Regions from separate parts of the Colwellia sp. BRX10-1 genome, predicted to be linked through region 1. Evidence: predicted binding sites of a transcription regulator. Region 1 holds the regulator's gene; the other holds the start of a gene.
What was found. The regulator LexA, encoded in region 1, represses DNA repair genes until DNA is damaged. The targets are predictions, from matches to a motif close to TACTGTATNNNNATACAGTA.

Region 1 (15,943 bases):
AAGTTGGCGCAAGTGTTGAGTAAGCGAATTTTTCTTTATCGAGTGCGTAAAGCAGCTTCGCATAAACATTGAAAACTTTCCGCCAACCATTGCCACAAGCTTGATTAACCATCTCTATTTCGCCCAAGGTTAGCGGCGATAGACAAGATAATTGCTGATATTCAAGCATACTCGGTTTATTGCCAATATAAACGGCGACGCTAAAGTTTGAGCAACCTAAACCAATAACATTCAATGGTACTTAACTCATTTTACGTGGGGGGTATGTTGAATTGTAAATTTATAATCGAGACAAGTAAAACGTCCTTAAAATTTTTTTGCTTGAATGTATGTAGTTACTGGTAAAGTTAGATCGATTGAAGATTATCAATGTCTAACAGATAACTAATATAAAATGTTAATATCGTATAGCTTTCTATGGCTATTTAAAGGTCCACGCGAGAAGTTTATCGAAAAAAATGACATTACAAGGGTAATGGCTTCAAATTTTGTTGGAGAAAACTGTTTTATATTTTATATTTGTGGCAGCTAAAAATATATTGCTTAGCTGCTGTTTAACATGACTACAGTATCAATAATGAATTCTAAAAAAAAATGATGGAGCGCAGCTATGAATGAAAAAATTGCAGCACTTAAGTCAGACCTAGCGCTACTTAAAGAACAATTTAGTAAAAAAATTACTGATGCAGAAACTCGTTTAAAAAATATGATTGAACAAGAAAGCTTAGATACTTCGGTTGAACGTGGCTATAAAATTCAAGCTTCTTTTGAAGAGCCAGCAGATTCTTTAGCTAATGGTGAATGTGTAATTTTACTGCATGGGCTTGCACGTTCGGCTAACTCCATGAAAGCTATTGAAAAACGATTGTTAGCAGAAGGATATTTTGTGATAAATATCAACTACCCTTCTAGAGATTATTCGATAGAAGAGTTGGCTGAAAAAGTGATTTCTAAAGCGCTATTAATTTGTGAAAATCGCCAAGTTAACTTTGTTACCCATTCAATGGGCGGTATATTAGTTCGCCAATATTTAAGTATGCATAAAATACCTAATTTACATAAAGTCGTGATGCTAGGTCCACCAAACAAAGGCAGTGAAGTTGTTGATAAACTAAAAAATACACCTGGTTTTAGTTTCATCAATGGTGATGCGGGTATGCAATTAGGTACCGGCGAATTCAGTGTCCCTAGTAACCTTGGCAATGCTAATTTTGATTTGGGTGTTATTGCCGGTAATCAAAGTATTAATTGGATATTATCAACACTTATTCCTGATAAAGATGATGGTAAAGTTTCGGTTGCTAGTACCAAACTTGATGGTATGAATGATCACATTGAAATGGAAACGACCCATCCATTTATGATGAAAAACGAAAAAGTTATCGAACAAGTTATCCATTATTTAAAATCAGGGAGTTTTCAAAAATAATTCGGCTAGAAAACTTGCCTTTACTAACGACCTGTATATACTCACAGTAACAACTGTGTAAATTTACAGGCTCCCTATGCTAAATGAAATCAGCGAATTACGCCCTCTAACGAACCGACAACAACAAGTTTTTGATCTGATCAAAGACAAAATAAGCGATACGGGCATGCCACCAACGCGTGCTGAAATAGCCAAGTTTTTTGGCTTTAAATCAGCAAATGCAGCAGAGGAACATTTAAAAGCTTTGGCTAAAAAAGGCTATATAGAAATGTTGCCAGGTACTTCTCGCGGCATTCGTTTGACTGAGAAGTTAATGGAAGAAGCCGGTTTACCTTTAATCGGCAGAGTGGCTGCAGGTGAACCTATTTTAGCTGCAGAGCATGTTGAAGATCATTACAAAGTTGATGGTAATTTGTTCCACCCAGCTGCTGATTACTTATTGAGAGTTAATGGCGAAAGCATGAAAAATATCGGCATACTTGATGGTGACTTGTTAGCGGTTCATCAAACGACCGATGTACAGAATGGCCAAGTAATTGTTGCTCGTGTCGAAGAAAATGTTACGGTTAAACGTTATAAACGAGAAGGTAACATCGTTTACTTACATGCAGAAAATGATGACTTCTCTCCTATAAAAGTCGATTTGTCTGATCAAGAGTTTAATATTGAAGGGTTGGCTGTTGGCGTTATTCGCTCGGCAGACTGGATGTAGTTAAGTTAACCTATCCAATAAACTTGGTGGTAACTAAATCAATTTATCTAACAAATATAGTATTAATTACGTCAAACTGCTCCGCAAACTTTAGTGTATAAAATAGGCTAAAGTTTGCTTTTCTAACCTTTCGTATTCTTTTCATGCAAACCTTTCTCTTTACTAAGAATAATTTTCATTCTAAAGCCCATTCAAACAACTTTATCTTTCTCTGATTAAAAAACAACCAAGATCAATTTTTGCAATACGCGTATTTATACTCAGCTGTTTATTTTTAATACTACGGCTACAGCCCTTTGTTATTAGGCCTTTGCTTGTATTAGAGTTGATACTCTATTGTTTTTATTGGTTTTTATTTTAAAATAGCTCGATTTTTAAATTGACCCAGATCAACTTTTAAGTAATTCTAGTTTGGAATGTGTACAAATATAAATATAAGGCGATGTTGTCGACGCTAACTGGTTGATAACAAAATCGCTAAGAAAATAATAAAAATCCGTACTAAAGGATGTGTTTTGTCCTAGGTATCAAGTTTTAAACTTTTATAGGGTGAAGGAGATGTCGTGTGAAAAGACGTAACCTAGGTTGGCTGTTGTTGGGGAGTGTTCTTTCCAGTTCAGCTTGGGCAGATATGCAATTAAATCTGACCAAGGGTGTAACAGAAGTAAGTAGAGATGTTTACGATCTACATATGCTCGCAATGTATATATGTGTAGCAATTGGTGTGGTCGTTTTTGGTGCTATGTTTTGGTCAATGGTTTTCCATCGAAAATCCAAAGGGGCTAAATCAGCAGATTTTCATGAAAGTACAAAAGTAGAAATCCTCTGGACAGCAATTCCCATTGTCATTCTTATCGCTATGGCTGTACCAGCAACAAAAACACTGATTGAAATGGAAAATAACGACGATTCTGACGTTACCATTCAAGTTACCGCCTCTCAGTGGAAATGGCATTACAAATATTTTGATCAAGATATTGAGTTCTACTCCGTTTTATCGACGCCAAGATCACAGTATGAAACACAAGAAGGTAAACACCTTAATGTTGATGCTGGCGATAAAGTCAAAGGTGAAAATTACCTACTCGAAGTTGATAAACACCTTGTCATTCCAGTTAATAAAAAAGTACGATTTTTAATCACTTCTGACGACGTTATTCATGCTTGGTGGGTACCTGCTTTTGCTGTAAAGCAAGATGCTAACCCAGGATTTATTAATGAAGCATGGACAAAAGTTGACAAGCCTGGGATATACCGAGGTCAGTGTGCTGAGCTTTGTGGCAAAGACCATGGTTTTATGCCAATTGTTGTCGAAGTAAAGTCTGAAGCAGACTATGCAAAATGGCTTGATGAACAACACCAACTCAACGCTCAAGCCGCTGCTGCTGAGAAAGCATCTCTTAACGCTTCCGCATCAATGGATGAATTGATGACCTTGGGTGAAACTACCTATATTGCCCACTGTGCTGCCTGTCATCAAGTTTCTGGTGCTGGTCTACCTCCTGCATTTCCTGCACTTAAAGGAAGTCCAGTTGCTACGGGTAGTATTGCCGCGCATATTGATATTGTACTCAATGGTAAAGCGGGTACAGGTATGCAAGCTTATGGTAAGCAGTTAAGTATGAAGCAAATTGCTGCAGTTGTGACCTACGAGCGTAATGCTTGGGGTAACAATACCGGTGATGCCGTACAAGCCGCTGATGTTAAAGGTGCTGCTAAGGGATCAGGCAATGACACAGAAACACCGGTAGCAGTTGCTGAAATGGTTGCTGAAGAAGCCCCAGTAGAAGATCTAACTAAAGTGTACAGCGAAGATGAACTGATGGTTATGGGTGAGCAAGTTTACATGAAAGCTTGTGCTGCTTGTCATCAAGTTTCTGGTGCGGGTTTACCTCCGGCATTTCCAGCACTAAAAGGTAGTGCAATTGCACTGGGTGATATTGCTGTGCATATAGATATGGTTATTAATGGCAGTAAGAAAAACCCTGCTATGGCTGCTTTTGGTAGCCAGTTAACTAAAACCGAAATAGCGGCAGTTGTTACTTATGAGCGTAATGCTTGGGGCAATAACACCGGTGATTTAGTACAACCTGCAGCTGTTGATGCTGCTAGTGCGAAGTAGGAGGATATAAAATGACTACAGACGTTATAGAACAAGAATCGCACGACGATCATCATGATGACCATAAAATGAAAGGCATCAAACGTTGGTTGTACACGACAAACCATAAAGATATAGGTACGTTATATCTATGGTTTGCTTTTATTATGCTATTAACCGGCGGCGCTTTAGCCATGGTTATTCGAGCCGAGTTATTCCAACCCGGTTTACAAATAGTGGAGCCTGATTTTTTCAATCAGCTAACAACCGTACATGGTTTGATCATGGTATTTGGTGCAATTATGCCGGCCTTTACCGGGTTTGCTAACTGGATGATACCTATGATGATTGGTGCTCCAGATATGGCCTTACCACGTATGAATAACTGGAGCTTCTGGATTCTACCTTTTGCTTTTGGGATTCTTTTGTCTACATTCTTTATGGAGTCAGGTGCGCCTAACTTTGGTTGGACATTCTACGCACCACTTTCTACAACCTATTCAAATGGTAGTACGGCATTTTTTGTTTTTGCTGTTCATATTATGGGTATCTCATCAATAATGGGCGCAATTAATATTGTTGTTACTATTATGAATATGCGTGCGCCTGGTATGACTTACATGAAAATGCCATTGTTTGTTTGGACATTTTTTATTACCGCGTACTTATTGATTGCGGTGATGCCCGTGCTCGCAGGTGTGGTAACTATGTTGTTAACCGACACTTATTTTGGTACTAGTTTCTTTGATGCCGCTGGTGGCGGTGATCCGGTATTGTTCCAGCATCTTTTCTGGTTCTTCGGGCATCCTGAAGTTTACATCATGATTTTACCTGCTTTTGGTATTGTTTCGACAATTATCCCAGCGTTTGCTCGTAAGAAGTTATTTGGCTACAGCTCAATGGTTTATGCAACGGCATCGATTGCTGTGTTGTCATTTATTGTTTGGGCGCATCACATGTTCACGACAGGTATGCCGTTATTTGGTGAACTGTTCTTCATGTATTGCACCATGTTAATTGCCGTACCTACGGGTGTTAAAGTGTTCAACTGGGTCGCAACTATGTGGCGTGGTTCAATGAGCTTTGAAACGCCGATGTTATTTTCTATCGCGTTTGTCATCTTATTTACTATAGGCGGATTCTCTGGTTTGATGTTGGCATTAACACCTGTTGATTTCCAATACCATGATACCTACTTTGTTGTTGCTCATTTTCATTATGTATTAGTTACCGGTTCATTATTCTCGATTTATGCTGGTGCATACTTCTGGTTGCCAAAATGGACAGGTCATATGTATAACGAGTCGTTAGCTAAATGGCATTTTTGGTGTTCACTGATTTCAGTTAATTTACTATTCTTCCCTATGCACTTTTTAGGATTAGCGGGCATGCCTCGTCGTATTCCAGATTATGCGTTGCAGTTTGCTGATTTCAACAAGTGGGTCAGTATTGGTGGTTTTGCCTTTGGTCTTTCGCAACTAATATTCTTAGCGGTAGTCATTAAGTGTATTAGAGGTGGAGAGAAAGCATCGGCTAAACCTTGGGATGGCGCTGAAGGTTTAGAGTGGACTGTTGCAAGTCCTGCTCCGTACCATACATTTTCAACACCACCAAAAATTGATTAAGTTAATAAAATATGAATAAAGGTGACGAATTGCAAAATTCAAATAACAAAGATAGCACTGCTATAACGAAAAACAATCAAGTGATAAAAAAGCTGGTTATGATTGTTTTTGGTATGTTTGGTTTTGGTTTTGCACTTGTCCCTTTATATGATGTGTTTTGTGATATTACTGGTTTGAATGGAAAAACGTCAACCACTGCCGCCGCTGTCTATAATGTTGAGCAGATTGACACAAAAAGAATTGTTACGGTGCAGTTTATTAGTCGAACCGCCCAAGGTATACCTTGGCAGTTTGAACCTATGGTCCGTGAAATAAAAGTTCATCCCGGTGAAATGAAACTTGTTAAATTTTATGCAAAAAATGAATCCACCCGCGATATTATTGGCCAAGCAGTTCCGTCAGTATCGCCCGGTTTAGCGGCAGCGTATTTTCAAAAAATTGAATGTTTTTGTTTTACGCAGCAACCGCTAAAAGCGAATGAAGAGGTAGAAATGGCGTTACAGTTTTATGTTGACCCAGAATTACCTGAAGATATTTCAACGCTAACTTTGTCTTACACTTTGTATGACGTGACCGGAAAAGTGGAATCGTAGCAATTTATACTGAGCACTTAGCGTGTAACAGTATTTGTTTAGGGGAATAATAATGACAACAAAAGAATATGAAAGTTATTACGTACCATCACAAAGTCATTGGCCAATTGTTGGCGCAGTGGCACTGTTTTTAATTGCTGTTGGCGCCGGGAACTATGTTTCTACGTTAAATAGTAGCGAAGGTGGCATTGGCGGTTACATATTGCTTGCCGGCATTTGTTTAGTTATATACATGCTCTATGGTTGGTTCAGTAACGTTATAAACGAATCGATGGCAGGTAAGTATAGCCATCAAATGGATAACTCATTTCGTCAAGGAATGAGCTGGTTTATCTTTTCTGAAGTGATGTTTTTTGCAGCATTCTTTGGTGCCTTATTTTATGCCCGCACGTTATCAGTACCTTGGTTGGGCGGCGCAGATAATAATGCCATGACTGGTGCTGTTTTATGGCCTGAGTTTGTCGCAAGTTGGCCGTTATTAGTCACACCAGATGGAACCGAAACAACTCAAATGGGCTGGTATGGCCTACCGTTAATTAATACTATTTTGTTATTAACGTCTTCAATTACTGCACATTTAGCACATTCAGCCTTAGAAAAAGATAATCGTAAAATGCTGAAAATATGGTTAGGTTTTACCATATTATTAGGTGTTGTCTTTTTATTCTTGCAAGTTGTCGAGTATATGCACGGCTATTCAGAAGAAATGAAATTGTACTTAACTAGTGGTATCTATGGTTCAACTTTCTACTTACTGACCGGTTTTCATGGTATGCACGTTACCTTAGGTACCGTCATGCTTATTGTGGTATTTTTAAGGGTGTTAAAAGGCCACTTTACCCCAACAAATGCTTTTGCTTTTGAAGCGGCAAGTTGGTATTGGCATTTTGTTGATGTGGTTTGGGTGATACTGTTTGTTTTTGTTTATATCGTATAAAAAATTACTGATATAAACGTTTAAGAAATATTGTAGGTGAAGCTAGCTTCACCTACTTTTTATTTTTAAGCGAGTTGATTAGAATGGTCGTGGGTGTGGCGTAATAACGCCTGTTAAAATAGCGACTAGCATAAGTATAATAATGAAGGCTGAAATCATCACGCGTCGGCCAATAAATTTTGACATTGACGGTTTACTTGGGTCATTTTTGTTTAAGACAAAGAGTGCCTGAAACAGGCTAAATACCATGAAGACTAAGCAGCCAATAATAATTATTTTTATCGCAAATGCCATTTAAAAATTTCCTATGTTGTTATGTTCGCTTTAAGCATATTTAAGGAATTAATTGTTTGAAAAATTTTATATCAAACATTCGCCTACCTTGGTTGATATTTACCCTACTTGTTTTTTCCGGATTAGTAAAACTCGGATTATGGCAAAGTGATCGTGCTTTACAAAAAGAGCAACGCATCGCAACCATTACACAATTGAGCCAAACACAAGCCTTGTCACTTTCTCAAGTGCTCTCAGAAAAAAATGAAATTAATGATCTACCGATCACTATGTTTGGGGAATTTGATAATAATACTATTTTTTTATTAGACAACCAAACGAATAAAGGACAATTAGGTTATCGTGTTTATCAAGTGTTTAATAGTGGTGAGCAGGCGGTCTTAGTTAATTTAGGTTGGGTAGTAGGTTCTATAAATCGTCAAGAAATTCCCGATGTGCAGGCTATTATTGGAAAGTATCAACTATCAGGTCACGTACGTAAAATCGAGCAAGGCATAATGTTAATGGAACAAGTCTTGGTTAAAGGTGAGTGGCCATTGCGTGTTCAGCAGATAGAATTAGATAAATTTTCAACATTAATTTCACGTCAACTCTTGCCCTTTGTTGTCTACTTAGATAAAACAGAGAGTGTGGGTTATGAAAAAAATTGGCAACCAATTGTTATGCCGCCTGAAAAACATCGTGCTTATGCCTTTCAATGGTTTAGTTTGGCGATAGCATGGTTATTGTTGATGATATGGGCGTCAATTAAATTGGGTAGAAATAGTGAACAAGCGTTAAATCACTAATAAAAAAAATAATAAGGTCTAAGTGTATGAATGATGTATCACAGAAAAAATCTCGTCGTAGTATGGTCATGGTGCTGGGCGCTTTTATCCTCCCTATCGTGTTAGCAAAACTCGCCTTAACTCAAAATTGGCTTGATTATGGTGTGACGAACAAGGGCACTTTAGTTGAGAATGAACTGACTTTAGAAAAGTTAGGCTTGAGTCAACCCGCTTTACAAAAAACTTGGTCAATTATTTATAGCTTGCCACAGCATTGTGATGATCACTGTGAACAAACGTTACTTAGTGTTAATAACTCTTACATAGCCCTGGGTAGAGAAATGCCCAGAGTAAAGCGCGTCGCACTTTCTCCTAATCCACTCTCACCTCAGCAAACGGAAAGGTTAACTGAAAACAGCTGGGTGATCATTTCTACTCCAAGTCTAGTTGATGACTTTTTATCAGATACCAAAGTCTTAGTTGTTGACCCTTTAGGTAATGTGGTTTTATCTCATAAACCACCGACAAATGATGATGCTCAAGCAATGTTTGGTAAAGAAATCTTAGCCGATATGAAGAAATTACTTAAGTATTCAAGGGTGGGTTAAGATGAAAAATCGTGTTAATCATCGTGTTCGTACCTTAGTCTTAATTAGTATTCTATTAGCACTAATCGTGGTTAGCTTAGGTGCTTATACGCGCTTAACGCATGCGGGTTTAGGTTGTCCAGATTGGCCAGGTTGTTATGGATTAATTGATGTACCTGCAACCGCAGAACAAATTATTAAAGCAGAGCAAGCATTTCCAGAAAGAAAAGTTGAAGCGCATAAAGCATGGAATGAAATGATCCATCGATATTTTGCTGGTGCGTTGGGTTTATTAATTCTAGCGATAGCATTTATGTCTTACCGACAACGCGATCAAGGTACGCCATTAAGGTTGCCGATGTTGATACTCGTGGTGGTCATTTTCCAAGCGGCCTTGGGCATGTGGACCGTAACCATGAAACTAATGCCGATTGTCGTTATGGGTCATTTACTTGGTGGTTTTACAACCTTGAGTTTGTTATTTTTATTATACTTACGCTTGGCTGACTTTAGGGTACCAGGTGGTGATTTCGCCATTAAGAAATATGGCAGATACGGCTTAATTGGTATTGTACTGTTAACCGCACAAATAGGTTTAGGGGGCTGGACATCGTCAAACTATGCTGCCTTGGTTTGTACTGAATTACCTATTTGCCAATCAGGCTGGCAAGAGCAAATGACCTTCGAAGATTCATTTGATTTGATCCCACCAGAAAAAGACAGTTACGAATTTGGTCATTTATCTCATGCTTCACGTGTAACGATTCATGTTGTTCATCGATTAGGAGCCATTGTCACTGGGCTTTATCTTTTTTGGTTAGCATTAATGGTATTTCGAAAATCTCAATCTGCATTTTTTAAGAATGCAGCTATTAGCTTAGCGTTTATTCTTAGTTGCCAAATATTATTGGGTATTAGCAATATCTGGTTCTCATTACCGTTAGCAGTTGCGGTGAGTCATAACGTGGTAGCAGCATGTCTAATGTTGTCTTTGATCACGTTAACCTACAGTTTACGACGGAAATTATAAGGAATACTTATGAGCGAATCAGTATCAACAGAAAGCCCAAACGGGCCAGCAACTACACCTGAAGTTATAGAGACTAAAACCGCTATTTGGCGAGATTATTATGAAATCACTAAGCCTCGTGTAGTGGCACTCTTAGTGTTAACCGCTCTGGTGGGGATGTGTCTTTCTGTACCGGGTACCATTCCATGGCAAGTACTTATTCCTTCAATGGTGGGTATTGGCTTTTTATCATCAGCCGCCGCCGCGATAAATCACATTGTTGATGAACGAATTGACAGTATTATGGGGCGAACTTATAACCGGCCCGTTGCTACGGGACGTTTAACGCCGAGAAATGCGACTTTGTTTGCTATGTTTTTAGCGGTCAGTGGTTTTGCCATTTTATATAGCTTGGTTAATCCCTTAACGGCATGGCTTACTTTTGCAGGTTTGGTGGGTTACAGTTTTGTTTATACTATGTATTTGAAACGTGCTACGCCTCAAAATATCACGATAGGTGGCTTAGCTGGAGCCATACCCCCACTGTTAGGTTGGACAGCAATGACCAATGAAATACACCCTAATGCTTTGTTATTAGTGTTATTGATTTTTACTTGGACACCTCCTCATTTTTGGGCTTTAGCGATACATCGTAAAGATGAATATGCAAAAGTAAATATTCCCATGTTGCCGGTAACCCATGGGGTAAACTTTACAAAAACCCAAATTTTACTTTATACCGTGTTACTTTTTGTTGTTGGCTTGTTACCTTATTTAGTGGGAATGAGTAATTGGTTATATTTAATTGGCGCAGTAACATTGAATCTGATGTTTTTTGCTTACGCCTGGAAACTTAAGTTTAATGCCGATGAGAATACGGCAATGGACACCTTTAAGTTTTCAATCGTACATTTAATGGGCTTGTTTATTATCCTATTACTTGACCATTATTTGTTACCTATGATACCAAGCTGATCAATTATCTGATCATTGTTAAGGGTAAGGACAAAGCTACTTCGATATAATATTTAGTAGTAGGATAACGACTTACTAAATTTTATATCGGGTATTTATCTATTTTTCCAAATGAAAAGTAGACCATTTAATCAGTCAAATGGTTATTGGATAAGACAAACGGAAATAATTAAATATGAACAAGTTGCTGTATGTCATTGTCGCCCTTGTTGCTGGTGCGGTAGGTTTTTTTGTCTTTCAAAAAGCGACAGTATTACCACAGCCTGAACACGCTTTATATTATCAGCAGGTTCGGGAAGTTAAGCCATTTCAATTAACGAATCATCATAACCAAGCCTTTACCAAAGAACAATTAGCCAATAAATGGTCGTGGGTATTTCTAGGGTATACTTCTTGTCCTGATGTTTGCCCGACTACATTACAAGAACTAAACTTTGTTTATGACGATTTAAAAGCGATCAGTAAAGATACACAAATTTTGTTGGTTTCTGTTGATCCTAGTAGAGATACGCCAGAAAAATTAGCTCAGTATATAGCTTATTTTAATGAGGAGTTTATTGCGCTTACGGGTGACCATGGTGTGTTATTTCCGTTTGCTCGTAACCTTGGCATGATGTACGCGATTAACGAGCCTGAAGGCGATGAAGCCGACAATAATGGTTACTTAGTCGATCACAGTGCTTCTTTAGTGTTAATTAATCCACAGGGAGATATCGCGGCTATTTTTAAGCCTAGACAAGCCTTGGGTGTATTACCTACCATTGATGGTGAGAAACTGGTTAGTGATTTTGCAAAAATTGTAAAATTAGCTGAATAAAGGAAACTTGTCATCCTTAACTTTATGGGCTGACAAGTTTATTAAATCGCTATATTTGTTAAAGCGGATACCACTGCATACCTTCTTTTAAGACAAACCAAGGCTTTGAGTACCAATAATAACGTCCTGGCTCACTAATACTTGGCGCGGTACAGTTACAGCGAACACGGCCAATGGGCAAGGGCGCGCTATAATTAATGGTAAAGCTATTTTCTTCTTGCCATTCTATTTTTTGTCGACCTAAACCCGAAATATAACAGTTCAATTGTGCGGGAAGAAAATCTTCAACGACAACATCAAAAGTCACTGATTTTGATTGGTTATACTCGACAATAGTACTTGCATTCTCATTACGTAAAGTCATGTTGAAAGGTAAAGATTTTAATTTATCACGCAGACTAGATATTTGATCATAGGGTTTTGACGCAGGAAAACGTGGCACGCTTGTTAAATCTGTCGCTAAGCCTACGGCTCCTGATTGTTGTGAAAAAGCAATGAAATCGTTTTGTGCTACCCATTGTTGTACTGCCGGAGTGTACTCACCATAAGGGTAGGCAAAATAGCGCCAACTTTGTCCGGTTTTTTCTTTAATAATACTTTCAGCCTCTAATAAAAGTTCAGTATGTTTTATTAGCCATTGCTGTTCGGTTAAACCTTCACTAATACGGGCCATAGAGTCATGTTCCATGCCATGGTTAGCTATAATAACGCCTTGATCAGCCATCGTTTTAAGTTGTTGCCAAGTAAGATAGTTACTCGAACCACGCTCAACAATGGCAGGGTTGATAAAAATCGTAAAAGGATAATTAAATTTGTCGAGAATAGGCTTACCATTGAGTAGAATATCAAGATAAGCATCATCAAAAGTTATTGCCACTGTTTTGTCAGTAATAGGTTGCTGTTTCTTGATAGAATTCATTAAATCTGAAAGCGCGATAACATTGAAATTGTTATCAGATAAATACTGCATATGAATTTGAAACTGTTCCGGTGAAATACTAGTACTTGCCGGTGTTTTGTCACTAACATGGTGATATTGTAAAATTACAGCGGCAAAGCTAGAAAAGTGAAAGCAAGATAGCAATAGTGCAGGTAATAAAAATTTCATGAGTGAAGCCCTTGTTTAGTCAGTCATAAAAATAGCGCGTTTTGCTTTCTTTTTATAGTAAATTTTCAGGTAATTTTTATATGGAATACTTTTTTGAACGTTAATACTATCAACCACCATAAACAACTATTCCTCATCGCCTTACCGATGATTTTTTCAAATATCACCATACCTCTTCTAGGCTTAGTTGATACTGCTGTTTTAGGACATTTAGACCAAGCCTATTACCTAGGTGGCAGTACAGTCGGGGCAATGATTATTACCTTTGTTACTTGGTTGTGTGGCTTTTTACGTATGTCGACTACAGGTCTTACCGCTCAGGCATTAGGTGAAGAAAACGCACAAAAAAGTTTATTGGTTCTGCTACGAGGTTTGTTAGTGGCTTGCTTAATTGGTGGTGCACTGATTTTGTTACAGTCTTTTTATCTTGATCTGAGCTTAGGTTTAGCCGGAGGATCTGAACAAATACAATTTTATGCTAAGCAATATTGTGATATCCGTATTTGGGGTTTGCCTGCTGCGTTATCAAATCTTGTTATATTAGGATGGTTGTTGGGCAATCATAAAGCTAAGGCTGTAATGTGGATATTGATCGTCACTAACCTAATTAACTTGTCGCTAGATCTATTGTTTGTCTTAGTGTTTGATTGGCAAGTGCAAGGGGTGGCGTCAGCAACGTTAATCGCTGAATATTCAGGTGTTATTATAGGGTTGGCTTATATTATTTTTGCGCAACAGACAGGTAATCGACACCCCCTAAAAAGTATATTAATAAAAATGGTGGGAAAATTTACAGCTATCAGAGATCAGTTATTTGAGAAGTCAGCGCTGACCAATTACTTTCAACTTAATCGAGATATTCTTATTCGAACACTGTGCTTAGAGATTTGTTTTGTCTTTATTACTTTTCAAGGGGCTAGGTTAGGCGATGATGTTATTGCAACTAATGCCATTTTAATGAACTTTGTTTTGTTAATCTCATTTGGATTAGACGGCATTGCCAATGCAGCAGAAGTGTTAGTGGGGAAAGCACAAGGGCAAAAGAATCTTAAACAGCGTAATTTTGTCGTTAAAATCGCTTTATTTTGGACGGGACTCTTTGCGCTCACTTATAGTGCACTCTTTGCCATAGCAGGTGATTTCTTGATTAGTTTACTAACCGATATTCCAGAGGTTGTTTTCTCGACCGAACAATATGTACATTGGATGATTATTTTACCGGTATTAGGCTGTTGGTGTTATTTATTTGATGGTGTTTTTGTCGGTCTAATGAAAGCCAAAGTGATGCGAAATAGCATGATAATTGCGACCTTTGGTTGCTTTTTTCCAATGTGGTGGCTATTACAAGGCTTTGGTAATCATGGGTTATGGGCTGCATTTAGTGTGTTTTTGCTGGTTCGAGGATTAAGCTTAGCTTGGCATTATTATCGCGTTATAGAAAAACAACCCATTAGTCTTTAATTTTTTTATTTGTCTGACGATCAAAAATATTGAGTAAACGATTAGCAAAGATCCCACTGTAACCCCAAGCAGAGGTTAACAGACCAATAGCTAAAAAAACAATGCCGGCGATTTGCCAATAATAATGGTAATAGTAACCGATAAAAATTAAGCAAGCGCCAATAGCAAAAAGACCAAGTCCGCGAGTAAAAAGCACTAAGCTTCTTTGCGGGGCTTGGCCTAATTTTTCAAGTATTGTCATCATTTTAAATTAATGAATAACTCAGCAGTCAGTATAGTTGTCAGGTTAACGAACAAATAACTTAATAGTAAGAATGATCACCACGTTCGTGTTCAGTCATATCACGAACACCTTTTATCTCGCCTGCCATTGTTTCGAGAAGTTGTTTTTCGATGCCATCTTTTACAGTGACATCAATTTGACTACAACCATTACAGCCACCACCAAATTGTAGAATAGCGAAACCGTCGTCAGTAATTTCCATTAACGTACACTCACCACCATGGCCAGCTAACTGTGGATTAACTTCTGCTTTTAAGAAGTAGTCAACACGTTCGAATAATGGCGCATCGTCATTTACTTTTCTTAATTTAGCATTTGGCGCTTTTAAGGTTAATTGTGAACCCATTTGATCTGTGGTGAAATCTATTTCAGCATCTTCTAAGTACAGCTTACTGTCACCGTCAATATAAGCAGAGAAGTGTTCGAATTTCATTTCAATATCTTCAGGTTCTATCGCGTCAGCTGGGCAGTAAGACACGCCACACTCTGCACTAGCAGTACCTGGATTAACAACAAATACACGGATACTTGTGCCTTCTGCTTGTTGTTCTAATAATTTAGCGAAATGCGATTGTGCTGTTTCGGAAATATTGATCATCACGGTTATTACTCTCTTACACTTGTTACCAAAATTTCTCTAAAGTTTCTCACGGACCTTAGAGATTGAAAATATTAATACCTGACTAATTTAGTCAGGTATTAATATTTTACGCTGTTATCTACCTATACGCTAGTGAAATTATAGTTAATTGAAATAACAATATGATAAAAAGAGACAGTTATTCTGGTGTGTTTCGATAGATTTTGGTATTTTATTGTTATTGAATTCAAGGATATATTTTATGTTACCACGATTGTTTTTAGCCGTGCTGGTCGGTTTTTTTATTTTTTCACCATTGAGTTATGCGGCAAAAGTTACCGACTATTTACCAACAGATCACACTTACAATCAAGCTATTCCAACCCCAGAAAGCTCATTAGGCTTTGGCATTGGCGAGCGACATATTCGTCATGATCAACTCCTCAACTACATCAAAGTATTAGCAAACAGCTCAGAGCGGATCACACTGACGGATATTGGACAGACCCAAGAACTACGCCAGCAAGTGCTATTGACGATTTCTTCTAAAGATAATTTAGCTAATTTGAGTAAAATATTGGCAAAAAGATCAGCCACGGGGAGCGCCGATGACATCAGTTCACCGTTAGTCATTTGGCTTGGCTACAGTGTACACGGTGATGAAA
Region 2 (15,943 bases), on a different contig from region 1:
AGGTTTGACAATCGAGCTAAAAAAAGGCATATTTCCTCGCCTTAAATTTAGGCTATATATACAATCATATTTTAGGAGTTCACCTTGGCTAATTCAAAGCAGGCGAAGAAACGCGCGGTTCAATCAGAAAAACGCCGTCAACATAATGCAAGTCGTCGTTCAATGATGCGCACTCTATTCAAAAAAGTACTCGCTGCAATTGAAGCTGGTGACAAAGACACAGCATCTAAAGAATTTGCTGCTGCACAACCGATCTTAGATCGTTTTGCAAGCAAAGGTCTTATTCACAAAAATAAAGCTGCTCGTAGTAAGAGTCGTTTAAACGCTGCTATTAAAGCGCTTTAATTTTTGTTATTGAATTAAAAAACCAGCTTATGCTGGTTTTTTTTTGCCTATTATTTAATTTTTTTACCCCGCCAATAAAATAAACTCACTAAAACCTGATCCCATCCCATAGATTAAGACCTTGCGCATCCTGCCATTTTTGGTAATCTCTTTGCGTTATATATACATATTCAAAAAATACGTGAGAATAAAAATGAGACTAACAAAACTCGCTACTGGCCTTTTGCTTGCCACTAGCCTATTAAGCGCTTGTAGTGAAAATAATAAACAACCACGTTCAGCGCCTACTTTATTAGCAGAAGCCAAAAGTCGTTTAGACATATATAAGCCAGTAACACTTAGTGCTGATTTGAGTCACTTGTCTGAAAACCAGAAAAAAATGATCGTATTGCTTATTGAAGCTTCAGATATTATTGATGAACTTTTCTGGCAACAGGCTTTTGGTGAAGACAAAGCAAGCTTCCTTGCTAGTATTGATGATGAAAAGGTCCGTGAATTTGCCCGTATCAATTATGGTCCTTGGGATAGATTAGATGGCGATAAACCTTTCCTTTCTGGATATCAAGCAAAAGCGGCTGGCGCAGAGTTTTACCCTAATGACTTAACCAAAGCTGAATTTGAGCAAGCAGACTTTGCTGACAAGAGTGGCTTGTATTCGGTAGTTAAGCGTACCAGCGATGGCCAATTAACGTCAGTGGCTTTTTCTGAGCTTTATAGCGGTAGCATTAATCGTATTGCGGCTATATTAGAAAAAGCATCAAGCTTTGCTGATGATAAAGAATTTGCAAATTACTTAAATTTACGTGCGACAGCAATCCGTCATGATGACTTTCAAGCGTCTGATTTTGCTTGGATGGATATGAAAAACAATCCTATTGATGTCGTTATTGGCCCGATAGAAACCTACGAAGATCAGCTTTATGGTTACCGCGCTGCTTTTGAATCTTATGTGCTGATTAAAGATTTAGCCTGGAGTGAAAAGCTCGCTAAATATGCTGAATATTTACCCGAATTACAAAAAGACTTACCCGTTAAAAAAGCTTATAAAAAAGAAGTACCCGGCTCTGATGCAGACTTAAACGCATATGACGTCATTTATTATGCAGGTCATTCTAATGCCGGTAGTAAAACCATTGCGATTAATCTCCCCAATGACGAAAAAGTACAGTTAGAGAAAGGTACGCGCCGCTTACAACTTAAAAATGCGATGCAAGCCAAGTTCGATAATATAATGTTACCCATTGCTAGTACCTTAATCGTTGCTGAGCAACGTGAAAATGTAACATTCAATGCCTTCTTTGCTAATACGATGTTTCATGAGGTTGCCCATGGTTTGGGTATCAAAAATACCATTAATGATAAGGGCACAGTACGCCAATCATTAAAAGAGCATGCTTCGGCACTAGAAGAAGGTAAAGCCGATATTCTTGGGCTTTATATGATCCGCCAGTTACTGATTAAAGGCGCCATTGAAGAAGGTACATTGCAAGATTATTACACAACCTTCTTAGCGGGAATATTCCGTTCAGTGCGCTTTGGCGCAACATCTGCTCACGGTAAAGCCAACATGGTACGGTTTAATTACTTTGCTGAGCAAGGGGCGTTTACCCGTAACTCGCAAGGGTTATACTCTGTCAACATTGATAAGATGACTGCCGCTATTGATTCGTTGTCTGAGCTTATTTTAACCTTACAAGGTAATGGTGATTATGAAGGTGTGGCTGCACTTGTTGCAAAAAGCGGTGTCATTAAAGCCGATTTAGCAGAAGACTTAGCGCGTATTGAAGCGGCTAATATTCCTGTTGATATTACCTTTAAGCAAGGTAAAAAAGTGTTAGGTTTATAATACTTTTAAATGAAGTGTCAAAAAGCCTATCAATACGATAGGCTTTTTTGTTAATAAAAAGCTCGAAATAATTTCGCCGTAATCAAGGTCTCCTAAAGTAGTTAGTCATATAAATAAAAGTAGGTTGTTTCATGAAAGCATTTTTATCAATTATTATAATATTCGTTAGCATATTGTCGTTCAACGTTAACGCCAATGACAATAAAGCCAACCAAGCCCCAGACTGGACACTAAAAACCCAAGCCGGTAAAAGCATTTCATTAGCAGACTATCAGGGCAAGCCGGTGATTTTACATTTTTGGGCAACATGGTGTCCCTATTGTAAAAAATTGCAGCCTAAATTAGTCGAGCTAACTGAAAAGTATAAAAATACCGGCATTGAGATTGTTGCGATTAGTTTTAGTGAAGATGAAGGAGCAAAACCACAAGACTCGATTACTCAACGAGGTTATCAATTTATTACCGGTGTTGAAGGTGAAAAAGTTGCTAAGTTATATGGCGTAAAAGGTACACCAACGACATTTTTTATCAATAGAAGTGGACAAGTTGTTTTCAAATCTACCAGCTCAAATATTAACGATCCAAAATTAGAATTGGCGGTTAAAGAAATCATTAAACCCGCATAAGCACAGTAATAAAAACTAAAATACCGGTACCGACATCATATCAAGTCAGTACCGGTTATAAACTAAAACAAAGCTGCTGTGTTTCTTTGTTATTATGCTCAGCAAAACCTAGCGTTAATCCTATTAAACGTATTCCCCTAGATTGACTACGCAACAGTGCTTTTAACAGTAATTGTTTAAAGGTGTTTTCATCACAGTGGCTGCTTTGCTGCTCAACTGTTGTTTGGGTAAAGTCATTAAACTTAAGTTTAATCCCTTGCTTACTAATAACCATATGTTGATGTTTTTCTAATCTCACTAAAAGCTTCTCATATAAAAGCTCAACGGCACTTTCACACTCTTTTTCACAAGACAAGTCTTGAGAAAAAGTGGTTTCTATCGCTAATGATTTTCTAACTCTGTCGGTTTCTAATTGGCGATGATCAATACCAAAACTTCGTTGATACAATGCAGGGGCAAACTTGCCGACAATAGGTGTTAATACGGCGACAGAACTTGCTCGTATATCTGCACATGACGAGAAGCCGTAGCCCAATAATTTTTGTGCTGTTTTTGGGCCAATACCCGGAATTTTTTTCAATGGTAAATTTTCAACGAAACCACTCACGTCTGCGGGCGTAACAACACATTGACCATTAGGTTTATTTTCATCACTGGCAATTTTAGCAATAAATTTATTAGGAGCAACACCTGCCGAGGCGGTTAGATTGAGTTCATTAAAAATATCACGACGTATTTGCTCCGCAATAAGCGTGGCACTGCCGTTAAACTCTTTGTTATGGGTAACATCAAGAAAGGCTTCATCAAGCGACAATGGTTCAATCAACTGAGTGTAACGTTGAAATATCGCCCTTATTTGTGCAGAAACTTCTTGGTAAACAGCCATTCTGCCTGAAACAATAACTAGCTCAGGGCAAAGTTGCATCGCCTTAATTGCTGGCATTGCCGAGCGAACACCAAATTTTCTTGCTTGGTAATTACACGTACACAAGACGCTTCGAGGCCCTGTACCGCCGACCGCAAGTGGCACATTACGTAAAGACTCATTGTCACGCATTTCAACAGCTGCATAGAAACAGTCCATATCTATATGTATTATTTTTCGGCTTTGAGTCATGTTTTAGTCATGTCTTAATTATAGTAATCATGTTTATCAAAAGTCCCTTATTTCGTTGTGAAAAAATAAAGCATATTTTCGCTATGGGCAACTCAACCTAAACTGTATACAAACACAGTATAAACTTTTAAGTTAATAGTTCAATACTGAAATAATAATTTGGCCACTGTTAATTTCATGCTAAATACGTTAATTTGTCGCTTTATTTTTTATCAATGACTAGCTGATATTACTTTTATGATTACGCGCCTTTTACAAACAACTTTTGCCCTATTACTACTTTTATCACCTGCACTAGTGAATGCTCACACCAATGAAGCTAATCAAGCAGAGCTAAAATTACTTGTAGATAATAACTACCAACTTAGTATCGATATTGATGTTTTGCATGTCATTAAAAGTCATCAAAAATCATCAGTAGATGAGGCAGATTTAATTAATCATCTAAAAAACCTCTCTTTAATTGAAATAAAGCAATTACTCTCAAAAATATTGCAAATAATAAATCAACAAAGCGCTTTTATTATTGATAAAGAAAGTGTGCTTGTTACCCCTTTTTCAGGGCTAACGGTATTTGAATTAAAAGCAAGACTTCGCGCTGACTCACCGACTAAAACCATTAAGCTATTGTCGCAGGGTCAATTGCCACAAAAAAGTAACAACGCAGCCTTGATATTTTCGCCCATCTTAGGGGATGTCTTATTAACAGTCAGCCGTTCAGAGAAATCTTTAGTGCTATCCGGCCAGAACAGCCATCACTTTTCTATTGATGATATCAAGGGTGGTGTACGTAAACTTTCAACAACCGAAATTAAGCTGCTTAATATTGTTGAGTATATCTATCAGGGCTTTGTACATATTCTGCCGCAAGGGCTTGATCATATTCTCTTTGTGCTCGCGCTATTTTTATTAGCCACTAAGACATCAACACTGCTCTGGCAGGTAAGTGCCTTTACTCTTGCCCATACCATTACGCTAGCTTTGGGTATATTTGGTATTATCAACCTACCCAGCAGCATTGTAGAGCCGCTTATTGCCTTATCAATTGCTTACGTGGCTATTGAGAATATTTTTTATCACAAACTAACAAAGTGGCGCTTACCCATTATCTTTGCTTTTGGTTTACTGCACGGTTTAGGGTTTGCAGCAGTACTTGTTGAACTGGGCTTACCCAAGAGTGAGTATGTCAGTAGCTTAATTTCATTTAATATTGGCGTTGAGTTGGGTCAAATAACGGTCGTTGCCTTAGCTTTATTAGCGACGCGCTGGTTTGCTAAAAAACCTCAATATAGACAATACGTGGTGATACCGTTAAGTGCGCTTATCGCCGTTATCGCTATTTATTGGTTTATCGAAAGAACCTTTTAATACGCAACACAGGACATATCATCGTTTAACATTGAGTAGTCAAATGAACAACGGCCTTAAACCTACTTTACCGAGATTTAAGGCCGTTGCCGTATAAACTAAATGATAATGACTCTATTAATTACTCAGGTTCATAATCCAAGTTAGCTGACAGCCAACGCTCTGCTTGTGGCAATGTCATCCCTTTTCGAGTCGCATAATTAATCACTTGGTCTTTAGCGACTTTAGCGACCGCAAAGTATTTTGATTCTGGGTGAGCAAAGTACCAACCACTAACCGCGGCTCCAGGCCACATGGCAAAACTTGAGGTTAGTTCCATGCCGATATTTTCTTCAACATTGAGTAGTTCCCACAACAAACCTTTTTCGGTATGCTCTGGACAGGCAGGATAACCCGGCGCAGGTCTGATACCTTGATATTTTTCACGAATTAAATCGTCATTAGCAAGCGACTCTTCAGGAGCATACCCCCAGTATTCTTTGCGAATTTTTTCATGGAGATATTCAGCACTCGCTTCTGCTAATCGGTCGGCAACAGCTTTAACTAAAATACTATTGTAGTCATCATGTTGAGCGGCGAACTCCTTCACTAGGTCATCACAACCATAACCTGCAGATACCGCGAAAGCACCAACATAATCTTTAATACCTGAGGTTTTATCCGCGATATAATCAGCCAAACAACGGTTAAACTGCCCTGCTGGTTTTTTACTTTGTTGACGTAATTGATGTAGTTTCATCAATTGCTTATCTCGGTTTTCATCTGCAAACAATATTAAATCGTCTTGTTGACGATGAGCTGGAAACAGACCAAAAACCGCTTTTGCCGTTAACTTTTTACTGTTAATAATATCGTCTAATAAAGCATTAGCATCATTAAATAGATTAGTTGCCTCTTCGCCGACCACTTCGTGTCGTAAAATAAGCGGATACTTGCCTGATAACTGCCAAGTCATGAAAAATGGCGTCCAATCGATGTAGTTTCGAATGACATTTAAATCAAGATTATCAAGTACCGTAATACCAAGTTTATTGGGTATTTTAGGGGTATAGTTTTCAAAACTTATCGGCGCAGCATTGGCGCGTGCATCTTCTAATGATATTAAGCTTGAACGTGGTCCTTTTTTATAATGACGCTCACGCACCCGCACATATTCATCATCTTGACGCGCTAAAAATGCAGCACGTTTCTCACTATCATCTGAAAGTAAGGTACTAACGACTGAAACTGAACGCGACGCATTAGGCACATATATCACCGGATGTTGATATTGCTGCTCTATTTTAACGGCAGTATGAGCTTTTGATGTTGTCGCGCCACCAATAAGTAACGGCAAGTCAAAATTAAGACGTTTCATTTCTTTAGCAACATGCACCATTTCATCAAGTGACGGTGTTATCAAACCTGACAATCCAATCACATCGACCTTTTCGGCTTTCGCCACACGCAAGATATCATCACAAGAAACCATGACACCTAAATCAATAATTTCGTAGTTGTTACATTGTAAAACAACACCGACTATATTTTTACCAATATCGTGGACATCACCCTTTACTGTTGCCAGTAAGATTTTACCATTTGATTTTATTTCAGTTTTTTCAGCTTCAATGAATGGATTTAAATGAGCAACAGCTTGTTTCATCACGCGGGCTGATTTTACCACTTGTGGCAGAAACATTTCGCCAGCACCAAATAAATCGCCAACGGTATTCATACCATCCATTAATGGTCCTTCAATAACATCAAGAGGTCGTTCAGCCACTAGCCTTGCTGCTTCAGTATCTTCGACAATAAATTCATTAATGCCTTTAACCAAAGAGTATTCTAAACGCTCTTTAATCGGTAGCTCACGCCAGGTTAAATCAGCCTTATTGTTTTTGCTCCCCGCTTGCCCGCGATAAGACTCAGCCACATCAAGTAAGCGTTCTGTTGCATCGTCATCGCTATTTTGTATAACATCTTCAACAGCAAGGCGGAGATCGTCAGGAATATCTGAATAAATAGCTAACTGACCTGCATTTACAATGCCCATGTCCATACCATTTTTTATTGCGTGATATAAAAACACCGCATGAATCGCTTCACGTACTGGGTTATTACCACGAAATGAAAATGATACGTTAGAAACACCGCCCGAAATCATCGCATGAGGCAGGTTTTCTTTTATATCGGCAACCGCTTCAATAAAATCTACCGCATAGTTATTATGCTCTTCGATACCGGTTGCGACCGCAAAGATATTGGGATCAAAGATAATGTCTTCTGCAGGAAAGCCTATTTCATTGACTAAAATTTCATAAGCACGTTTACATATTTCATACTTACGTACCCGTGTGTCTGCTTGACCTTGTTCATCGAAGGCCATAACAATAACAGCCGCGCCATAACGGCGTAATAGTTCAGCTTGTTTACGGAAGTTTTCTTCGCCCTCTTTCAAGCTGATTGAGTTAACAACCCCTTTGCCCTGAATACATTTCAAGCCTTCTTCTAAAATATCCCATTTAGAAGAATCAAGCATAATAGGCACTTTCGCGATATCTGGCTCACCAGCAATTAAATTCAAATAACGGATCATCGCCGCTTTTGAATCAAGCATGCCTTCATCCATATTTATATCTATAATTTGCGCGCCATTGGCAACTTGTTGCAGGGCAACGGCGACGGCTTGTTCGTAATTTTCTTCGGTAATTAAGCGCTTAAATACAGCAGAGCCAGTAACATTAGTTCGTTCGCCAACGTTAACAAATAATGAACTTTCCTCTATGGTTAATGCTTCAAGCCCGGACAAACGACAAGCAATTTTCCTGGCGCTGATTTCCCTAGGTTTTACATTGGCAACCGCATCCGCCATACCTTTTATATGCGCTGGCGTTGTACCACAACAGCCACCAATAATGTTAAGGAATCCCGACTCAGCCCACTCATTGACATGAACATTCATATCTTCGACGCTGAAATCGTATTCACCAAAGGCATTAGGCAAGCCTGCATTAGGATGAGCTGAAACAGCAAAGTCTGATATTCGACTCAATTCTGCCACATATTGTCTTAGTTCAACCGGACCTAATGCACAGTTCAAACCAAATGAAATAGGTTTTGCGTGGCGCAATGAATTATAAAAAGCTTCGGTAGTTTGCCCAGACAATGTTCTGCCTGATGCATCAGTAATAGTACCCGAGACCATTACAGGTAAACGTAACTGTAATTCATCAAAAACAGTTTCAACCGCAAAAATAGCCGCTTTAGCATTTAAGGTATCAAAGATAGTCTCAATAAGAATAATATCTGAGCCACCTTCAATCAGTGCTTTCGTTGATTCTATGTAGGCATCTTTTAATTGATCAAAAGTCACATTTCGATAAGCAGGATCGTTAACATCAGGTGAAATAGAACATGTTCTGTTCGTTGGCCCTAAAACGCCGGCAACAAACCTTGGTTTATCAGGGTTTTTAGCGGTGAATTCATCCGCTGCTGCACGGGCTATTTGTGCCGCCGCTAAATTGATTGCCGCACTGTACGACTGCATATCGTAATCTGCCATCGCAATCGTCGTGGCATTAAAAGTATTAGTTTCAAGAATATCAGCACCCGCTTCAAGGTATTCATAGTGAATAGCTTTAATTACCTCGGGCTGTGTAAGCACTAACATATCATTATTGCCTTTGACATCAAGATGCCAATCAGCAAATTTTTCACCTCGATAATCTTGTTCTTCAAATTTATAGGCTTGGATCATCGTCCCCATAGCACCATCTAAAATAAGAATTCTTTTTTGTATTTGTTGCTCAAGACGACTAAATGATGCTGATTTTTTCATACGATTTCTCTACTTTTACTTTCAAACTTAATTTAATGACTAGATATATCCGACACTGTTTATATTTCTGCGTCTGGGTGTATTGCTTTAATATTTGTTGCATCTAGCTTGTACGGTGTGATCTGATAAACATAATAGTTTAACCAATTAGTAAATAATAAACTGGCATGACTACGCCATGAACTGTGTGGCACTTTTGTTATGTCATCATCAATATAATAATTATTGGGCATAACTGCATTAACATCAGCCTTAAGATCACGTTGAAACTCTTCATCTAGCGTGGTTGAGTCATATTCTGGATGTCCGGTTAAATAGACTTGTTGTTTATTTTTGCTCGCGACCACATAAACGCCTGCTTGTGGAGATTCAGCAATAATCTTTAATTCAGGAATTGACAGGTAATCAGACTTATCAATATATCCAAATCGTGAGTGTGGGACATTAAAAAATTCTTCAAAGCCGCGGGTAAGCTGTTCTTTTTGGTCGATGGGGCTATGCTGAAAAACACCAGATAATTTTTCTTTTCTTAAATGTCGTCGCAATCCATAGTGATGATATAGAGCGGCATGAGCAGCCCAACAAGAAAACATTGTTGAGGTGACATTTTCTTCAGCCCAATCAAATATTTCACAAATTTTATCCCAGAAGGTTACTTTCTCGTATTCCATTAACGCCAATGGTGCACCGGTTATAATTAAGCCATCGTATTGAGTATTTTTAATGTCATCAAAGAGACGGTAAAAATTATCTAAGTGCTCTTTCGGCGTATGTTTGGATTCATTGGCGTGAATACGTACAAAATCGACATTTATTTGTAAAGGTGTATTAGACAATACCCGTAATATTTGAACTTCTGTTTCAATTTTATTAGGCATTAGATTGAGAATAGCGACTTTCATTGGGCGAATTTCTTGACTTGCCGCTCTACGCTCAGACATTACAAAAATATTTTCTTCACCTAAAATAGACAAAGCAGGTAATAAATCTGGAATTTTAATGGGCATAGCGTTTACCTAATCAAATAATGTCAAACAAGCATGAACACTTCGTTCTCTACTTTCATTTATTAACTTATATTATGGCTACCAATCAACATACAGGTTTCGACTAACTCAAGCACTACGAATGATAACGGATATATAAATATTATCATTTTATGGTACGTGTATTTTTAGCTATGTCAACATCTAAACGTATAGACGTCTATAATGTTTTTTACGTTAATATTATTTGTCATCTATAACCCTAGCGAGTAAATATTGGTGGAACTAACCTAATAGAGTGCTACGTAGAAAAACGGGGAGGTATTCGGGCAGTAAAGATGCTTAGGTAAAACACTATATCAGCCTATTAAAGAACGATGGCATAAGAGAGCAAAGTCATTAATTAGATATAAAAAAGCCACTGTAAATACAGTGGCTTAATAATTGTTTAAACTTTTATGTTTAATGTGTAATGTTTATTCTACAGCTTCTTCTTCTTTAGCTGGTTTTTCACTTGCTCTTACACTTTTAATTAACAGTAAGTCGCGTAAACGCTTATCAAGTTCTTTTGCCATTTCAGGTTTTTCTGCTAAAGATTTAGCCGCATTTGCTTTACCTTGGCCAATACGATCGCCATTGTAGCTATACCAAGAACCGGCTTTTTCAACCATGTTATGCAAAACGCCTAAATCAATTAATTCACCTAAGCTGTTAATACCTTCGCCATATAAAATCTGAAATTCTGCTTGTTTAAAAGGAGGCGCTATTTTGTTTTTAACCACTTTTACGCGAGTTTCGTTACCAATAATTTCGTCGCCTGCTTTTACAGCACCGATACGTCGAATATCTAAACGAACAGAAGCATAAAACTTAAGTGCATTACCACCCGTTGTGGTTTCAGGAGAACCAAACATTACACCAATTTTCATACGAATTTGGTTAATGAAAATAATCATGGTATTTGATTTTTTCAAGTTACCTGTCAACTTACGCATTGCTTGTGAAAGCATACGGGCTTGTAATCCCATATGAGAGTCACCCATATCGCCTTCAATTTCTGCTTTTGGTGTAAGGGCAGCAACAGAATCGACAACAATAACGTCTATAGCACCTGAACGCGTTAGCATGTCACAAATTTCCAATGCTTGCTCACCGGTATCAGGCTGAGAAACAAGTAATTCGTTAATGTTAACACCTAACTTTTCAGCATAAATAGGGTCAAGTGCATGCTCAGCATCAACAAAGGCACAAACCTTACCGTTACGCTGAGCTTCAGCAATAACTTCAAGCGTTAACGTAGTTTTACCACTTGATTCAGGACCATAAATTTCAACAACACGCCCAAGTGGCAAACCACCCGCACCGAGTGCAACATCAAGCGCCAATGAACCTGTAGAAATGGTTTCAACATCCATGGTGTTATTATCACCAAGCTTCATAATTGAGCCTTTACCAAATTGTCTTTCAATTTGACTTAATGCTGCTGCTAATGCTTTTTCTTTATCATCTTTCATGTTTGTTCCGCCGATGTTGCTAAGATTTCGTTTTGATGAAGCAAGTATACTGTATGACCGTACAGTATCAAGCTTTTTTACAACTATTTTAATTATATTATAAAAAGTAAAATAAGGAGACTTTTAAGTTATTGATAAAAATGAGAATAAACAGCTACAGTAACTTTTAGCCATTACCCGACAAAAAGTTACTATTTATATTATCACGGTAAAATAATTGCATAAACATTATCGTATTCAGTAAAAACTTTAGTTAAATAAATAGAGTCTAAATTTGCCAGTTATGACATAATTGCCACCTTACTCTTTCATTGAACTTATGAGTTACCGCATAGAAATGACGACAGCAAACTTAGACTTATCCTCACACACCCCTATGATGCGCCAGTACTTAACCATTAAAGCTGAGTTCCCTCATATTTTAATTTTTTATCGCATGGGTGACTTTTACGAGTTATTTTTTGATGATGCGAAAAAAGCATCTGATTTGCTCGATATTTCATTAACCGCTCGCGGCAAGACAGGGGGTAATGCAATACCTATGGCGGGCGTTCCCTATCATGCGGTGGAAAATTATCTAGCAAAATTAGTACAATTGGGTGAATCTGTTGCCATTTGTGAACAAATTGGTGACCCAGCAACCAGCAAAGGCCCTGTTGAACGTAAAGTTGTTAGAGTTATTACCCCAGGTACGGTGAGTGATGAAGCATTATTACTTGATAAGCATGACAACCTAATTGTTGCGGTAAGTGAAGGTAATAATAAGTCATCGCAACGCTTTGGGCTGTCTTATCTTGATATGACCAGTGGTCGCTTTGTACTGACTGAGCCAAATACCATTGAACAGTTACAAGCTGAACTACAGCGTTTATCTCCTGCTGAATTACTCTACAGTGAATCGTTCTCAGCGCCAGAGTTACTAAAAGGCTATCAAGGATTAAGAAGAAGACCTGAATGGGAGTTTGATTTAGACACAGCTACTAATTTACTAAATACACAATTTGGCACTAAAGAACTTTCTGGCTTTGGTGTTGGTGATAAATCATTAGGCTTAATGGCCGCTGGTTGTTTATTTCAATATGTAAAAGAATGTCAACGCAGTGCGCTTCCTCACATTCGAGCCATTATTTGTGAGTCTTCTGCTTCTGGTGTCATTTTAGATGCGGCAACTCGTCGTAATTTAGAACTCACGCAAAACTTACAAGGTGGCTTTGAAAATACCCTAGCATCGGTATTAGACAAGTCAGCGACACCAATGGGTTCTAGATTACTAAAACGTTGGTTACATTTTCCTTTACGTGATTTAAACATATTAACTGCACGTCAAAATGCAATTAGTGAACTATTGTCACAAGATTTAACGACTGAATTATTTAGCCAACTTAAATCTTTTGGTGATATTGAGCGTATTGTTTCTCGCATTGCCTTACGTTCTGCGCGTCCAAGAGATTTTGCTCGTTTACGTAATGCTTTAAGTCAATTGCCTGAACTTCAGCAACATTTACAAACTTGTCAGCAAGCACATATCACTGAATTAGCGTCAAAAAGCTTTCCAATACCCGACTTACATGACTTATTACAGCATGCTTTAGTTGAAAACCCACCCGTTCTTATCCGTGATGGTGGCGTTATTGCCAAAGGCTATCATGAAGAACTTGATGTCTTACGTGACTTAAGTGATGGAGCAACTGAATTTCTTGCCCAACTCGAAGCGCGTGAAAAAGAACGTACCGGTATTAGTTCCTTAAAAGTAGGCTATAACAGGGTTCATGGCTTCTTTATTGAAATGAGTCGTACTGCCGCGAACGATGTACCTGATGATTATATTCGCCGACAAACCTTAAAAAATAACGAACGTTTTATTACTAATGAACTAAAACAACATGAAGAAAAAGTGCTTAGCGCACAGAGTAAGTTTCTCGCCTTAGAAAAACGTTTATATGATGAATTGTTCGATTTAGTGTTACCTGATTTAGAAAAACTGCAATTACTTGCTCAAGCTGTCGCAGAACTAGACGTTTTAAATACCTTTGCAGAACGCGCAGAAAGCCTAAATTATGTTAAACCAAGTCTAAGCCAAAATGACGGTATTGAGATTAAAGCCGGTCGTCATCCTGTCGTTGAGTTAATGACTAGTGAGCCCTTTATTGCTAATCCAGTTACCTTAAATAATGAACGTAAGATGTTGATCATTACCGGTCCTAATATGGGCGGTAAATCAACCTATATGCGTCAAACAGCGCTCATTGTTTTATTGGCTCATATTGGTTGCTATGTCCCTGCTGATGCGGCAAACATTAGTTTGGTTGATCGAATATTTACCCGTATTGGCGCTTCTGACGACCTAGCGAGTGGTCGTTCAACCTTTATGGTTGAAATGACAGAAACCGCAAACATTCTCCATAATGCAACAGAAAAAAGTTTAGTGTTACTTGATGAAATAGGCAGAGGAACCAGTACTTATGACGGTTTATCTCTTGCTTGGGCTTGCGCTGAAATGCTGGCGATTAAAACTAAAGCCTTTACTTTATTCGCTAGTCATTATTTTGAGCTAACCCTGTTAGCCGATCAGATACCAAGCTTGGTTAATGTTCATTTAGATGCGGTTGAGCATGGTGATACCATCGTCTTTATGCATACCGTTCAAGAAGGCGCTGCAAGTAAGAGTTTTGGCTTACAGGTTGCACAACTTGCCGGTGTGCCTAAGACCGTTATTCAACGGGCTAAACAACGCTTGGCTGAACTGGAAAGACAACAGGCTCCTTCTGTTATCAATGTCGAACAACAACCCTTTGAGCAACTTTCATTTATTGATAACACTCACCCCGTACTCGAGTCATTGTCATCAATTGATGTAAACGATTTAACCCCCAAACAAGCATTAGATTTATTATTTGAGTTTAAAAGTAAAATGTAGCCCTTAATATTAAATAAAAAAAACCAGCAATTGCTGGTTTTTTGTTTTATCGAAGCTAAAATATCTACGCTTGAAACAAGGCTTCAATCGATAAGTCTTGTTGACTTAAAATATCGCGTAAACGCTTAAGCGCCTCAACTTGAATTTGACGAACACGTTCACGTGTTAAACCAATTTCTACGCCAACATCTTCTAATGTTGCCGCTTCATATCCTAATAAGCCAAAACGACGGGCAAGTACTTCACGTTGCTTAGAGTTAAGTTCGTTTAACCAGTGAATAATATTATTTTTAATGTCGGATGTTTGCAAGCTACCTTCTGGACCACCACTTTTATCATCCGGGATAACATCAAGTAATACTTTATCGTTTTCACCACCGAAGGGTGAATCGACTGAGGTCATACGTTCATTTAGACGCAGCATTTTAGTGACATTAGCGACTGGCACATCAAGCGCTTCAGCAATATCTTCTGCGGTAGGTTCGTGATCAAGCTTTTGTACTAATTCACGCGAAGTGCGTAAATAAATATTGAGTTCTTTAACGACATGGATAGGGAGACGAATAGTGCGTGTTTGATTCATAATGGCACGTTCAATCGTTTGACGTATCCACCATGTTGCATAAGTTGAAAAACGAAATCCACGTTCGGGATCAAATTTTTCTACTGCGCGGATCAAACCTAAGTTACCTTCTTCAATAAGGTCAAGTAAGGGTAAACCACGATTATTATAACGACGGGAAATTTTAACAACTAAACGCAGATTACTTTCGATCATGCGTTTTCTTGAGGGTTCATCACCTTTAAGGGCAAGGCGAGAAAAGTACACTTCTTCTTCAGCGCTAAGTAATGGAGAAAATCCAATTTCGCTTAAATACAATTGAGTGGCGTCTAAATTCGATGGTACATCTTCTCTATCTTTAGATGATGATCTAGTTGATTCTTTTTTATCTACACTAGTACTTACCAATTCTTTTTCTATACTCATGCTGTATCTCCCAAGATTTAGCAAAGCCAACTATCAATGATTAAATATGCACACTAACTCCAATTTATTATTATTATTATTTGTTGTTATTTAGACAGGTACTTCATAGGGTTTACTGATTTACCGCGAAAGCGAACTTCAAAATGAAGCATGACTCTTTCAGCGTCTGTATCACCCATTTTCGCTATAACCTGACCCGCTTTTACCGACTGTTGTTCTTTCACTAAGATACTATCGTTATGAGCATAAGCACTAAGGTAATCATCATTATGTTTAACAATAATTAGCTGACCGTATCCTCGTAAAGCATCTCCGGCATAAACCACCACGCCATCAGCTGTCGATTTAATCGAGTCACCACGTATACCTGCGATGTTTATTCCTTTGTTACCTTGTTTTGCTGTAGAAAAACCTTC

Region 2: a site for LexA is predicted at 11,670-11,689, ahead of recA (recombinase RecA). Genes of this name have one in related genera too.

The regions. Positions count from the first base shown of each region.
Region 1 covers NZ_JACGWC010000002.1:137,336-153,278, reverse strand. The annotation lists gene H4J75_RS03150 (DUF6942 family protein) at 1-235, opposite strand, end outside; gene H4J75_RS03145 (alpha/beta fold hydrolase) at 611-1,429, shown strand; gene lexA (transcriptional repressor LexA) at 1,506-2,141, shown strand; gene coxB (cytochrome c oxidase subunit II) at 2,707-4,263, shown strand; gene ctaD (cytochrome c oxidase subunit I) at 4,275-5,867, shown strand; gene H4J75_RS03125 (cytochrome c oxidase assembly protein) at 5,879-6,460, shown strand; gene H4J75_RS03120 (cytochrome c oxidase subunit 3) at 6,513-7,397, shown strand; gene H4J75_RS03115 (DUF2909 domain-containing protein) at 7,476-7,691, opposite strand; gene H4J75_RS03110 (SURF1 family protein) at 7,748-8,479, shown strand; gene H4J75_RS03105 (hypothetical protein) at 8,506-9,066, shown strand; gene H4J75_RS03100 (heme A synthase) at 9,068-10,075, shown strand; gene cyoE (heme o synthase) at 10,085-11,029, shown strand; gene H4J75_RS03090 (SCO family protein) at 11,205-11,846, shown strand; gene H4J75_RS03085 (polysaccharide deacetylase family protein) at 11,905-12,954, opposite strand; gene H4J75_RS03080 (MATE family efflux transporter) at 13,048-14,415, shown strand; gene H4J75_RS03075 (hypothetical protein) at 14,405-14,659, opposite strand; gene nfuA (Fe-S biogenesis protein NfuA) at 14,718-15,296, opposite strand; gene H4J75_RS03065 (M14 family zinc carboxypeptidase) at 15,541-15,943, shown strand, end outside.
Region 2 covers NZ_JACGWC010000026.1:10,811-26,753, reverse strand. The annotation lists gene rpsT (30S ribosomal protein S20) at 85-345, shown strand; gene H4J75_RS16515 (dipeptidyl-peptidase 3 family protein) at 539-2,191, shown strand; gene H4J75_RS16510 (peroxiredoxin) at 2,323-2,817, shown strand; gene dinB (DNA polymerase IV) at 2,873-3,934, opposite strand; gene H4J75_RS16500 (HupE/UreJ family protein) at 4,172-5,302, shown strand; gene metH (methionine synthase) at 5,424-9,122, opposite strand; gene metA (homoserine O-succinyltransferase) at 9,182-10,129, opposite strand; gene recA (recombinase RecA) at 10,585-11,622, opposite strand; gene mutS (DNA mismatch repair protein MutS) at 11,960-14,539, shown strand; gene rpoS (RNA polymerase sigma factor RpoS) at 14,604-15,527, opposite strand; gene H4J75_RS16470 (peptidoglycan DD-metalloendopeptidase family protein) at 15,614-15,943, opposite strand, start outside.